2 regions of the Pseudomonas sp. WHRI 8519 genome follow, and region 1 is predicted to be linked to the other one. Evidence: predicted binding sites of a transcription regulator. Region 1 holds the regulator's gene; the other holds the start of a gene.
The links. The regulator sigma-54, encoded in region 1, starts transcription at its own class of promoters, with help from an activator protein. The targets are predictions, from matches to a motif close to ANTGGCATNNANNTTGCTNT.
Positions count from the first base shown of each region.

Region 1 (5,087 bases):
ACTGGTGGTACTCGACGGCCTGCTCGCGGAACTGGGCCTAAGCTATGAGCAGGTCGCGTACCTGGGCGATGACCTGCCAGACCTGCCAGTCATTCGCAAGGTCGGCCTGGGTATCGCCGTGGCCAACGCCGCACCCTTCGTTCGCCAGCACGCCGACGGCGTGACCCAGGCACGCGGTGGCGAGGGTGCCGCTCGCGAGTTCTGCGAGCTTATCATGCAGGCCCAGGGCACCCTGGACGCTGCCAACGCCAACTACCTGTAGGTTGCCCATGTTCAGCAAGAAAGCCCGCAATATTGCGCTGCTCGCGGTGATCGCCGCCCTGCTGGCGGCAATAGGCTACTGGAATGTCAGCCCCGAGAGCTTCCTCGACAAGCCGGTAGCTCAGGTCGACGAAAGCGCGATCGACTATTATGCGATCAACGCCCACAGCGTACAGTTCTTGCCAGATGGCAAGCTGCAGTACGAAATGACCGCCGACAAGGTCGAACACCTCAAGGCCACCGAGGTCACACTGGTGACCACGCCCGACCTGCACATGTACCGGGGCACCGAATACCCCTGGCACATCCAGAGCGTGCGCGCCGAGGTCAACCCGGACGGCACCGAGGTCGAGCTGATCGACAAGGTGCGCGTGGCCCGCACCGATGAGAAGCAGCGTGAAACCATCATTACCAGCTCACGCATGACCGTGTTCCCGCAGAAGCAATATGCGCAGACCGAGCAAGCCGTTAGAATCGACGGCGCCGGTGGCACAACTACGGGCAAAGGAATGAAAGCGTATTTGAAAGAAGGCAGGATGGACCTGCTCTCTAACGTAAGAGGACAGTATGAGGCTCGTTAAAACCCTCCCCCTTTTGCTCAGCCTGAGCGCAGCACTGGGAAGCGCGAGCGCCTTCGCCCTGCCGACCGACCGTGACCAGCCTATCCGCATCCAGGCCGACAACGCGCACCTGGACGACAAGCAAGGCGTAGCCACCTACACCGGTGACGTGATCATCACTCAGGGCTCGATGATGATCAAAGGCAATACCGTGACCATGACTCGCGCCGCCAACGGTGACATCGACGTGGTCACTTCGGTGGGCAACCTGGCTTATTTCGAGCAGCAACAGAGCGCTGCAAAGCCTGACAAGATGAAAGGCTGGGCTGTGACCATCCAGTATCAGGCGCAGAAGGACACAGTGATCCTCACCGACCGCGCCAAGGTCGAAAACGAAGGCAACACCACCGAAGGCGAAAAGATCGTCTACAACACCAAGTCCCAGGTTGCGACCGCCGGTCGCGGCGGCAACGTGACCCAGCCACGTCAGCGCATCGACATGGTGATCCAGCCGAAGAAGAAGGCCGAGTAAATGGCAACCCTCAAAGCCCAGCACCTGGCCAAGAGCTACAAAGGGCGTCAAGTCGTGCGTGACGTCAGCCTGTCGATCGACAGCGGCCAGATCGTCGGCCTGCTCGGCCCCAACGGCGCCGGCAAGACCACCTGCTTCTACATGATCGTCGGCCTGGTACAGGCCGACCAGGGGCGCGTCCTCATCGACAACCTGGATGTCAGCCACCAGCCCATGCATGGCCGTGCACGCGCCGGCATCGGCTACCTGCCGCAGGAAGCCTCGATCTTCCGCAAGCTGTCGGTGGCCGACAACATCATGGCCATCCTCGAGACCCGCAAGGAACTCGACCGCGAGGGTCGTCGCAAGGAGCTGGAGAGTCTGCTGCAGGAGTTCCACATCAGCCACATCCGCGACAACCTCGGCATGAGCCTTTCCGGCGGCGAGCGTCGCCGTGTCGAGATCGCACGCGCCCTGGCGACAGCCCCCAAGTTCATCCTGCTGGACGAACCCTTCGCTGGCGTCGACCCGATTTCGGTCGGTGACATCAAGCAGATCATCCACCACCTCAAGGCCAAGGGTATCGGTGTACTGATCACCGACCACAACGTGCGTGAAACCCTGGATATCTGTGAAACCGCCTACATCGTCAACGACGGGCAACTGATCGCCGAGGGCGACGCGCAGACCATCCTGGCCAACGAACTGGTCAAGGAAGTTTACCTGGGTCACGAGTTCCGGCTCTGATTCAGGACGCGCCTGGAGCACTGATTTAGCGCCTTGAATGGGCTTAAGTTGTTACAGTACTCTAGGCAAACGCTACAATTTAAGGCATAAAACTTGCTTGAAATTGGCGCTCCGGCGCCCTCGTGTAGTGGATGGCGCATGCGCGCCGGCGAACAAGGTATTAGCCCCTGCCATGAAACCATCGCTCGTCCTAAAAATGGGCCAGCAACTGACGATGACCCCGCAGTTGCAACAGGCCATCCGCCTACTCCAGCTCTCTACCCTGGACCTTCAGCAGGAAATCCAGGAAGCGCTGGAGTCCAATCCGATGCTCGAACGCCAGGAAGACGGCGAAGACTTCGACAACAGCGACCCGATGGCGGATAACGCCGAGAGCAAACCGGCCGCCGAAGCCCAGGACAACAGCTTTCAGGAAAGCACCGCCAGTGCCGAGAACCTGGAGGACGGTGAGTGGAACGAGCGCATCCCCAACGAGCTTCCGGTCGATACGGCCTGGGAAGACATCTACCAGACCAGCGCGAGCAGCCTGCCGAGCAACGATGACGACGAGTGGGACTTCACCACGCGCACATCCGCCGGCGAAAGCCTGCAAAGCCACCTGCTGTGGCAACTGAACCTGGCACCGATGTCCGATACCGACCGCCTGATCGCCGTCACCCTTATCGACAGCATCAACGGCCAGGGTTACCTGGAAGACACGATCGAAGAGATCTGCGCCGGTTTCGATCCGGAGCTGGACATCGAACTGGACGAAGTCGAAGCGGTACTGCACCGTATCCAGCAGTTCGAGCCAGCAGGTGTCGGCGCACGCAACCTGGGCGAGTGCCTGTTGCTGCAACTGCGCCAACTCCCGGCCAACACACCGTGGATGGCCGAGGCCAAACGCCTGGTCAGCGAGTTCATCGACCTGTTGGGCGGGCGCGACTACAGCCAGCTGATGCGCCGCATGAAGCTCAAGGAAGACGAACTGCGCCAGGTGATCGAGCTGGTTCAGAGCCTCAACCCGCGCCCAGGTTCGCAAATCGAGTCCAGTGAGCCGGAATACGTGGTGCCCGATGTAATCGTCCGCAAGGACAGTGATCGCTGGCTGGTCGAGCTGAACCAGGAAGCGATCCCGCGCCTGCGGGTCAATCCGCAATACGCCGGCTTCGTCCGCCGGGCCGACACCAGCGCCGACAACACCTTCATGCGCAATCAGTTGCAGGAAGCACGCTGGTTCATCAAGAGCCTGCAAAGCCGCAACGAAACGCTGATGAAAGTCGCCACGCAGATCGTCGAGCATCAGCGCGGCTTCCTCGACCACGGTGACGAGGCCATGAAACCGTTGGTGTTGCATGACATCGCCGAAGCCGTGGGCATGCACGAGTCGACCATCTCGCGGGTGACCACCCAGAAGTTCATGCACACCCCACGCGGCATCTACGAACTGAAATACTTTTTCTCCAGCCACGTCAGCACCTCCGAAGGCGGAGAATGCTCGTCCACGGCAATCCGCGCGATCATCAAGAAACTGGTTGCGGCGGAAAATCAGAAAAAGCCATTGAGTGACAGCAAGATCGCTGGTTTACTGGAGGCACAAGGCATCCAGGTAGCCCGTCGCACCGTCGCCAAGTACCGCGAGTCCCTCGGCATCGCACCGTCGAGTGAGCGCAAGCGACTGATGTAGCGCCTGAGATATGCCACAGCGTTTGTGGGGCAGGTGCAAGACCTGCCTCTTTATGCACGGGCAACAAAGGAGAAGCTGTATGCAAGTCAATATCAGTGGACAGCATGTAGAAGTCACCCAGCCGCTGCGCGATTACGTGCTTGAAAAGCTCGCCCGGGTGGAAAGTCACTTCGACAAGATCACTAACGTGCAGGTCATCATGAAGGTCGAGAAGCTGCAGCAGAAGGTCGAAGCGACCCTGCAGATTCCTGGCTCAGAAGTGGTTGCCAACGCCGAACACGAAGACATGTATGCAGCGATCGATGCCTTGGCCGACAAGCTCGACCGCCAACTGAAAAAACACAAGGAAAAACAGCAAAGTCTGCTGCAAGGTGCAGCTGCCCGCTGATCCCCTCATCCATGATCCGACTTGAAACCATCCTGACCCCCGACCGTTCCTTGGTGAACGTGTCGGGTGGCAGTAAGAAGCGCGCTTTGGAAAAAGTCGCCAACCTGATTGCCAATCAAAAAACCGAGCTGAAGATGCCCGAGCTGGAGATGCAAGACGTCTTCGAAAAGCTGATCGCTCGTGAAAAGCTCGGCTCCACAGGCTTCGGCAATGGGATCGCCATACCTCACTGCCGCCTCGCAGGCTGCACTTCGCCCGTTAGCGCACTGCTGCACCTGGATGCTCCGATCGACTATGACGCCATCGATGGCGCGCCTGTCGACCTGCTGTTCGTCCTGCTGGTGCCGGAGGCTGCCACCGACGCCCATCTGGAACTGCTGCGCCAGATCGCCAGCATGCTGGATCGCAAGGAAGTTCGCGAGCGCCTGCGTGCCGCCAACAGCAGCGAGGCCCTGTACCAGGTAGTCCTGGACGCACAGAACGAGCACTGAACATGCGCCTGATCATCGTCAGCGGCCGGTCCGGCTCCGGCAAGAGTACCGCCCTCGACGTGCTGGAAGACAACGGCTTTTACTGTATCGATAACCTCCCTGCCGGCTTGCTGCCGCAGTTGGCGGAAAACGCGTTGATCCATACAGAATTGCTGCAGCCGAAAGTGGCAGTGTCCATCGATGCCCGCAACCTGCCAAGCCACCTGTCACGCTTCCCCGAATTGCTCGCCGAAGCGCGTGGCCGGCATATCCAGTGCGATGTGCTGTTTCTCGATGCCGACGAGGACACGCTGCTCAAGCGCTTCTCCGAAACACGCCGGCGCCATCCGCTGACGAATGCGGATCGCTCACTGGCCGAAGCGATCCGCGTTGAAAGCGAATTGCTGGGGCCAATCTCCGATCTTGCCGACCTGAAGATCGACACCACCAGCCTCAACCTTTACCAGCTGCGCGACTCGATCAA
Region 1 is NZ_CP167996.1:5,012,383-5,017,469, forward strand. Features, by position in the region: gene ABRP30_RS22890 (HAD family hydrolase) at 1-262, shown strand, start outside; gene lptC (LPS export ABC transporter periplasmic protein LptC) at 270-842, shown strand; gene lptA (lipopolysaccharide transport periplasmic protein LptA) at 829-1,353, shown strand; gene lptB (LPS export ABC transporter ATP-binding protein) at 1,354-2,079, shown strand; gene ABRP30_RS22910 (RNA polymerase factor sigma-54) at 2,252-3,745, shown strand; gene hpf (ribosome hibernation-promoting factor, HPF/YfiA family) at 3,825-4,133, shown strand; gene ptsN (PTS IIA-like nitrogen regulatory protein PtsN) at 4,145-4,624, shown strand; gene rapZ (RNase adapter RapZ) at 4,627-5,087, shown strand, end outside.

Region 2 (5,087 bases), 2.9 Mb from region 1:
TGAGCGCCTGGTCGCTCTCGAAGCGGGCCATGGCTACATCCAGGATGGGCTGCAAGCGGGCGGCGTGAATACCCTCGACGATGTACGCGCTGACCCCGGCCTGGATCGCCTGGCGCATCACCCCGGGGTCATGCTCGTCGGTGAACAGCACAATTGGCCGTGGCTGGTCGCGGCTGACCATCACCACCTGTTCCATCACGTCGCGGTCGGGTGAATCGGTATCGATCAATACCACGTCCGGGTGCACCATTTCGACGCAGGCCGGCAGGTCGATGGTTAAGTCTGGCGCCTCGATCACCTCGAAGCCGGCCTCGCGCAGTGCAGCCTTGAGGCGGCCGAGTTTGTTCTGGGTATCGTCGATCAGCAGGATGCGCAGCATGGCGGTGCCCCTCACAGGCCGATACGGGCATCGGGCGTATCGCCCAAGGCGTGCAGGCTGAAGCTGCGGGCATAAGCGTAGGGGTCGCTGCCATCCCAACCGATACCGTCGATCAGCACGCTGCTGCGCATCGGCGTGCCAGGGCAAGCCACGCCGAGTGCATCGGCGGCTTGCTGGTAAAGCGCCAGCTGCTGGACCTGGCGCGCGACGCCGAGGTAGTCGGGATCATCGCGCAGCAGCCCCCAGCGACGGAACTGGGTCATGAACCACATGCCATCGGACAGGTAAGGCACATTGGCCCGCCCCTGATCGAACAGGCGCAGGGCATGCGGGTCCTGCCAGTGGTTGCCAAGGCCGTCCTGATACACCCCGAGCAGGCGCGGTTCGACGTTTTCAAGGGGCGTATCCAGGTAGGCGCTGCTACTGAGCAGCTGCGCGGTGCCGTGGCGATTTTCCTGGCTTTGTTCAATGAAGCGGCTGGCGGCGAGGATCGCTTTGATCAGCGCCCGGGCGCTGTTGGGGTATTGCTCGGCGAAGGTGCGGGCGCAGGCCAGGACCTTTTCCGGGTGGTCGGCCCAGATCGACTGGCTGGTGGCCAAGGTAAAACCCTGGCCCTGCGCCACGGCGGCGGCGGCCCAGGGTTCACCGACGCAGAAGCCATCGATACGGCCAGCCTGGATGTGCGCCATCATCTGCGCCGGTGGCACCACCACGCTGTTGACGTCGTGCAGGGGGTGAATACCTTGGCTTGCCAGCCAGTAATACAGCCACATGGCATGGGTGCCAGTGGGGAAGGTCTGGGCGAAGGTCAGTTTTGCACCCTGCTGGTGCACTTGGCGTGCCAGTGCTTCAGGTGTGGTCACGCCCTTGCGTTGAAGTGCGGGGGACAGGTTGATGGCCTGGGCATTCTGGTTCAGCCCCATGAGCACCGCCATGTCCCTGGCCGGTACCCCGCCGATGCCCAGGTGCACGGCATAGACCAGGCCATAGAGGCAATGCGCGGCATCCAGTTCACCGCTGGCCAGTTTGTCGCGCAGGCCTGCCCATGAGCCCTGGCGTTTGAGGTTCAGGGTCAGGCCGTGTTGCTGGGCGAAGCCCTGGGTGGCTGCGACCACCACCGACGCACAATCGGTCAATGCCATGAAACCGATGTCGAGGCTGGTTTTTTCGGGTGCGTCGCTGCCGTTGACCCATGCCAGGGGTGATGTATTCACGTAGATCCTCGCCTGTACTGAATAGGCTGTGTACAGGCGATGTAGCAACGCATGTGCCAAGGCGCTGTCATGCCGGCCGCACGCTGGCTATAATCGCACCCTCACTCACCCCGAGCCTTGCCCGCCCATGTATACCCTGGCCCGCCAGCTGTTGTTCAAGCTTTCCCCGGAAACCTCCCATGACCTGTCCCTGGACCTGATCGGCGCCGGTGGCCGCCTCGGGCTCAACGGCGTGCTGTGCAAGCAGCCGGCGGCATTGCCGGTGTCGGTGATGGGCTTGAACTTCGCCAACCCGGTTGGGCTGGCGGCAGGCCTGGACAAGAATGGCGCGGCCATCGATGGCTTTGCCCAGCTGGGCTTCGGTTTTGTCGAGATCGGCACCGTGACCCCGCGAGCGCAGCCGGGCAACCCGAAGCCGCGTTTGTTCCGCCTGCCAGAGGCAACGGCAATCATCAACCGCATGGGCTTCAACAACCTGGGCGTCGATCACCTGCTCGAGCGGGTGCGCGCCGCGCGTTACAGCGGCGTGCTGGGCATCAACATCGGCAAGAACTTCGACACCCCGGTTGAGCGCGCGGTCGACGATTACCTGATCTGCCTGAACAAGGTCTATGGCCACGCCAGCTACATAACGGTGAACATCAGCTCGCCCAATACCCCGGGCCTTCGCAGCCTGCAGTTCGGTGATTCGCTCAAGCAACTGCTCGATGCCCTGGCCGAGCGCCGCGAACAGCTGGCTGGCGAGCATGGCAAGCGTGTACCGCTGGCGATAAAGATCGCGCCGGACATGAGTGATGAAGAAACTGCGCTGGTGGCAGCAACGCTGATGGAATCGGGCATGGATGCGGTGATCGCCACCAACACCACCATGGGCCGTGAAGGCGTTGAAAACCTGCCGTATGGCGGGGAGGCGGGCGGCCTTTCCGGTGCACCGGTGCTGGAAAAGAGCACCCATATCGTCAAGGTCTTGTCGGCCGAGCTCAACGGCAAGATGCCGATCATCGCTGCCGGTGGTATCACCGAAGGCCGTCACGCCGCAGAGAAGATCGCCGCTGGCGCGAGCCTGGTGCAGATCTACTCAGGCTTCATCTATAAAGGGCCGGCGCTGATCCGTGAAGCGGTGGATGCGATCGCTGCCATGCCGCGGGCATGATCACGCAGGCATAAAAAAGGGCCCCATCAAGGGGCCCCTGGGCCTTAGCCCGCCGCCCGGATGGGGCGTGCATGGTGACTCGAATTCAGTATCCTCGTTCAGCCAACGGCGTGATTTTCGTTGAGTCTATGGATGCCAGCGGTGCCAGTCATTCCGTCCCAGTTATCACCGCGACCTTCACGCCAGCCGTTGATCCAGGCTTGGCGAACAGAAGGAAGATTGAAGGGGCAAAGTTCGCGGGATTTGCCGGTGACCCCGTATTGGTAGCCACGTGAATATGCTCTTTCCAACGGATCACGCTTAAGTCTTCTCATAGGGTGCTGCCCTCACTTGTTGACTGTAATGTCCCGTCGGCCTCTCCGAGGCCGGGCAGAGTCTTTCTGCCGGTTTGCGCCCGCTGCCGGCGTGGCGGGCTGAAAGTGCCGCCTCGTTGCGAAGCGGCCTGAGACCAGTTCTAACGAATGCGAGTCACCGAGGGAATGATCGATTTGTCATAAGGACGTAACGTTTCCAAGGGTGAGGGGATAAGTAAATAAATGCGACTCAACCTTGTTTGACGTTGAGCCCGCTATGATCGGGGTTTGCTGAACCTTGACGTCATTTCGCCAGCGTTGCGCTGCGATGAAAGAAATATCTGGTAATGCGACGAAGGGTCACATCAACCCTGAAATCGGTAGAAATTTTATGCACTGCCTGATGATCTAAGCTCTCTCTGCCACTGGCGAGAGTGGATCGATCAGGCGGCCCGGCCCATCAGCTGCTGCATGTCGCGCAGCCAAAGGCCACTCGGACGCTTGCTGGAAGGGCGTTCGGGCAAACATCGGCGGGGCGATGCGTCACCTCGTCAATCAAATAGCCCAAGGCTCTGGAATACACATGTCGGACCGTTTCGAACTTTATCTCACCTGCCCCAAAGGCCTGGAAGGCCTGCTTGCCGAAGAGGCCAAGGCCCTGGGCCTTGACGATGTGCGCGAGCACACCTCGGCCATCCGCGGCGCGGCCGACATGGAAACCGCCTACCGCCTGTGCCTCTGGTCGCGCCTTGCCAACCGCGTGCTGTTGGTGCTCAAGCGCTTCAACATGAAAAACGCCGACGACCTCTACGACGGTGTGAACGCTGTCGACTGGGCCGATCACCTGGCGGCCGACGGTACTCTGGCGGTCGAATTCAGTGGCCATGGCTCGGGCATCGACAACACCCACTTCGGCGCTCTGAAGGTCAAGGACGCCATCGTCGACAAGCTGCGCAACCGTGAAGGCTTGCGCCCGTCGGTGGAGAAGGTCGATCCGGACGTGCGTGTACACCTGCGCCTGGACCGTGGCGAGGCAATTCTTTCGCTCGACCTCTCCGGCCACAGCCTGCACCAGCGCGGATATCGTCTGCAGCAGGGTGCTGCGCCACTCAAGGAAAACCTGGCAGCGGCAGTGCTCATCCGTGCCGGGTGGCCCCGTATCGCCGCCGAGGGTGGCGCTCTGGCCGACCCGATGTGCGGTGTAGGTACCTTCCTGGTCGAGGCGGCCATGATCGCCGCCGATATGGCACCCAACCTCAAGCGCGAGCGCTGGGGCTTCAGCGCCTGGCTTGGCCATGTACCGGCGACCTGGCGCAAGGTTCACGAAGAGGCGCAGGCCCGTGCACAGGCTGGTCTGGCCAAGCCGCCGCTGTGGATTCGCGGCTACGAGGCAGACCCACGGCTGATCCAGCCGGGGCGCAACAACGTCGAACGCGCAGGCCTGAGCGACTGGGTCAAGATCTACCAAGGGGAAGTTGCCAGCTTCGAGCCGCGCCCTGATCAGAACCAGAAGGGCCTGGTCATCAGTAACCCGCCCTATGGCGAGCGTCTGGGTGACGAGGCCAGCTTGCTGTATCTCTACCAGAACCTCGGCGAGCGCTTGCGCCAGGCGTGCATGGGCTGGGAAGCGGCGGTGTTCACCGGTGCGCCAGAGCTGGGCAAGCGCATGGGCATCCGCAGCCACAAGCAATATGCGTTCTGGAACGGCGCACTGCCGTGCAAACTGCTGCTTTTCAAGGTGCAGCCTGACCAGTTCGTCACCGGCGAGCGTCGCGAGGCCCAGGCCGAGAGCGGCGATACCCGCCGACCGCTGCCGGTAGCCAATGAGCCTGCACGCCTGTCCGAAGGCGCTCAGATGTTCGCCAACCGCCTGCAGAAGAACCTCAAGCAACTGGGCAAGTGGGCGCGCAAGGAGCAGATCGACTGCTACCGCGTGTACGATGCCGATATGCCTGAATATGCCTTGGCGGTCGACCTCTATCAGGATTGGGTCCACGTGCAGGAGTACGCCGCGCCACGCTCGATCGACCCGGAAAAGGCCCAGGCGC
Region 2 is NZ_CP167996.1:1,794,380-1,799,466, forward strand. Features, by position in the region: gene ABRP30_RS08130 (ANTAR domain-containing response regulator) at 1-379, opposite strand, end outside; gene ABRP30_RS08135 (CmpA/NrtA family ABC transporter substrate-binding protein) at 391-1,593, opposite strand; gene ABRP30_RS08140 (quinone-dependent dihydroorotate dehydrogenase) at 1,721-2,746, shown strand; gene rmf (ribosome modulation factor) at 2,845-3,060, opposite strand; gene rlmKL (bifunctional 23S rRNA (guanine(2069)-N(7))-methyltransferase RlmK/23S rRNA (guanine(2445)-N(2))-methyltransferase RlmL) at 3,623-5,087, shown strand, end outside.
Region 2: ABRP30_RS08135 (CmpA/NrtA family ABC transporter substrate-binding protein) is a predicted target of sigma-54. The motif match lies at 1,635-1,654, and genes of this name have one in related genera.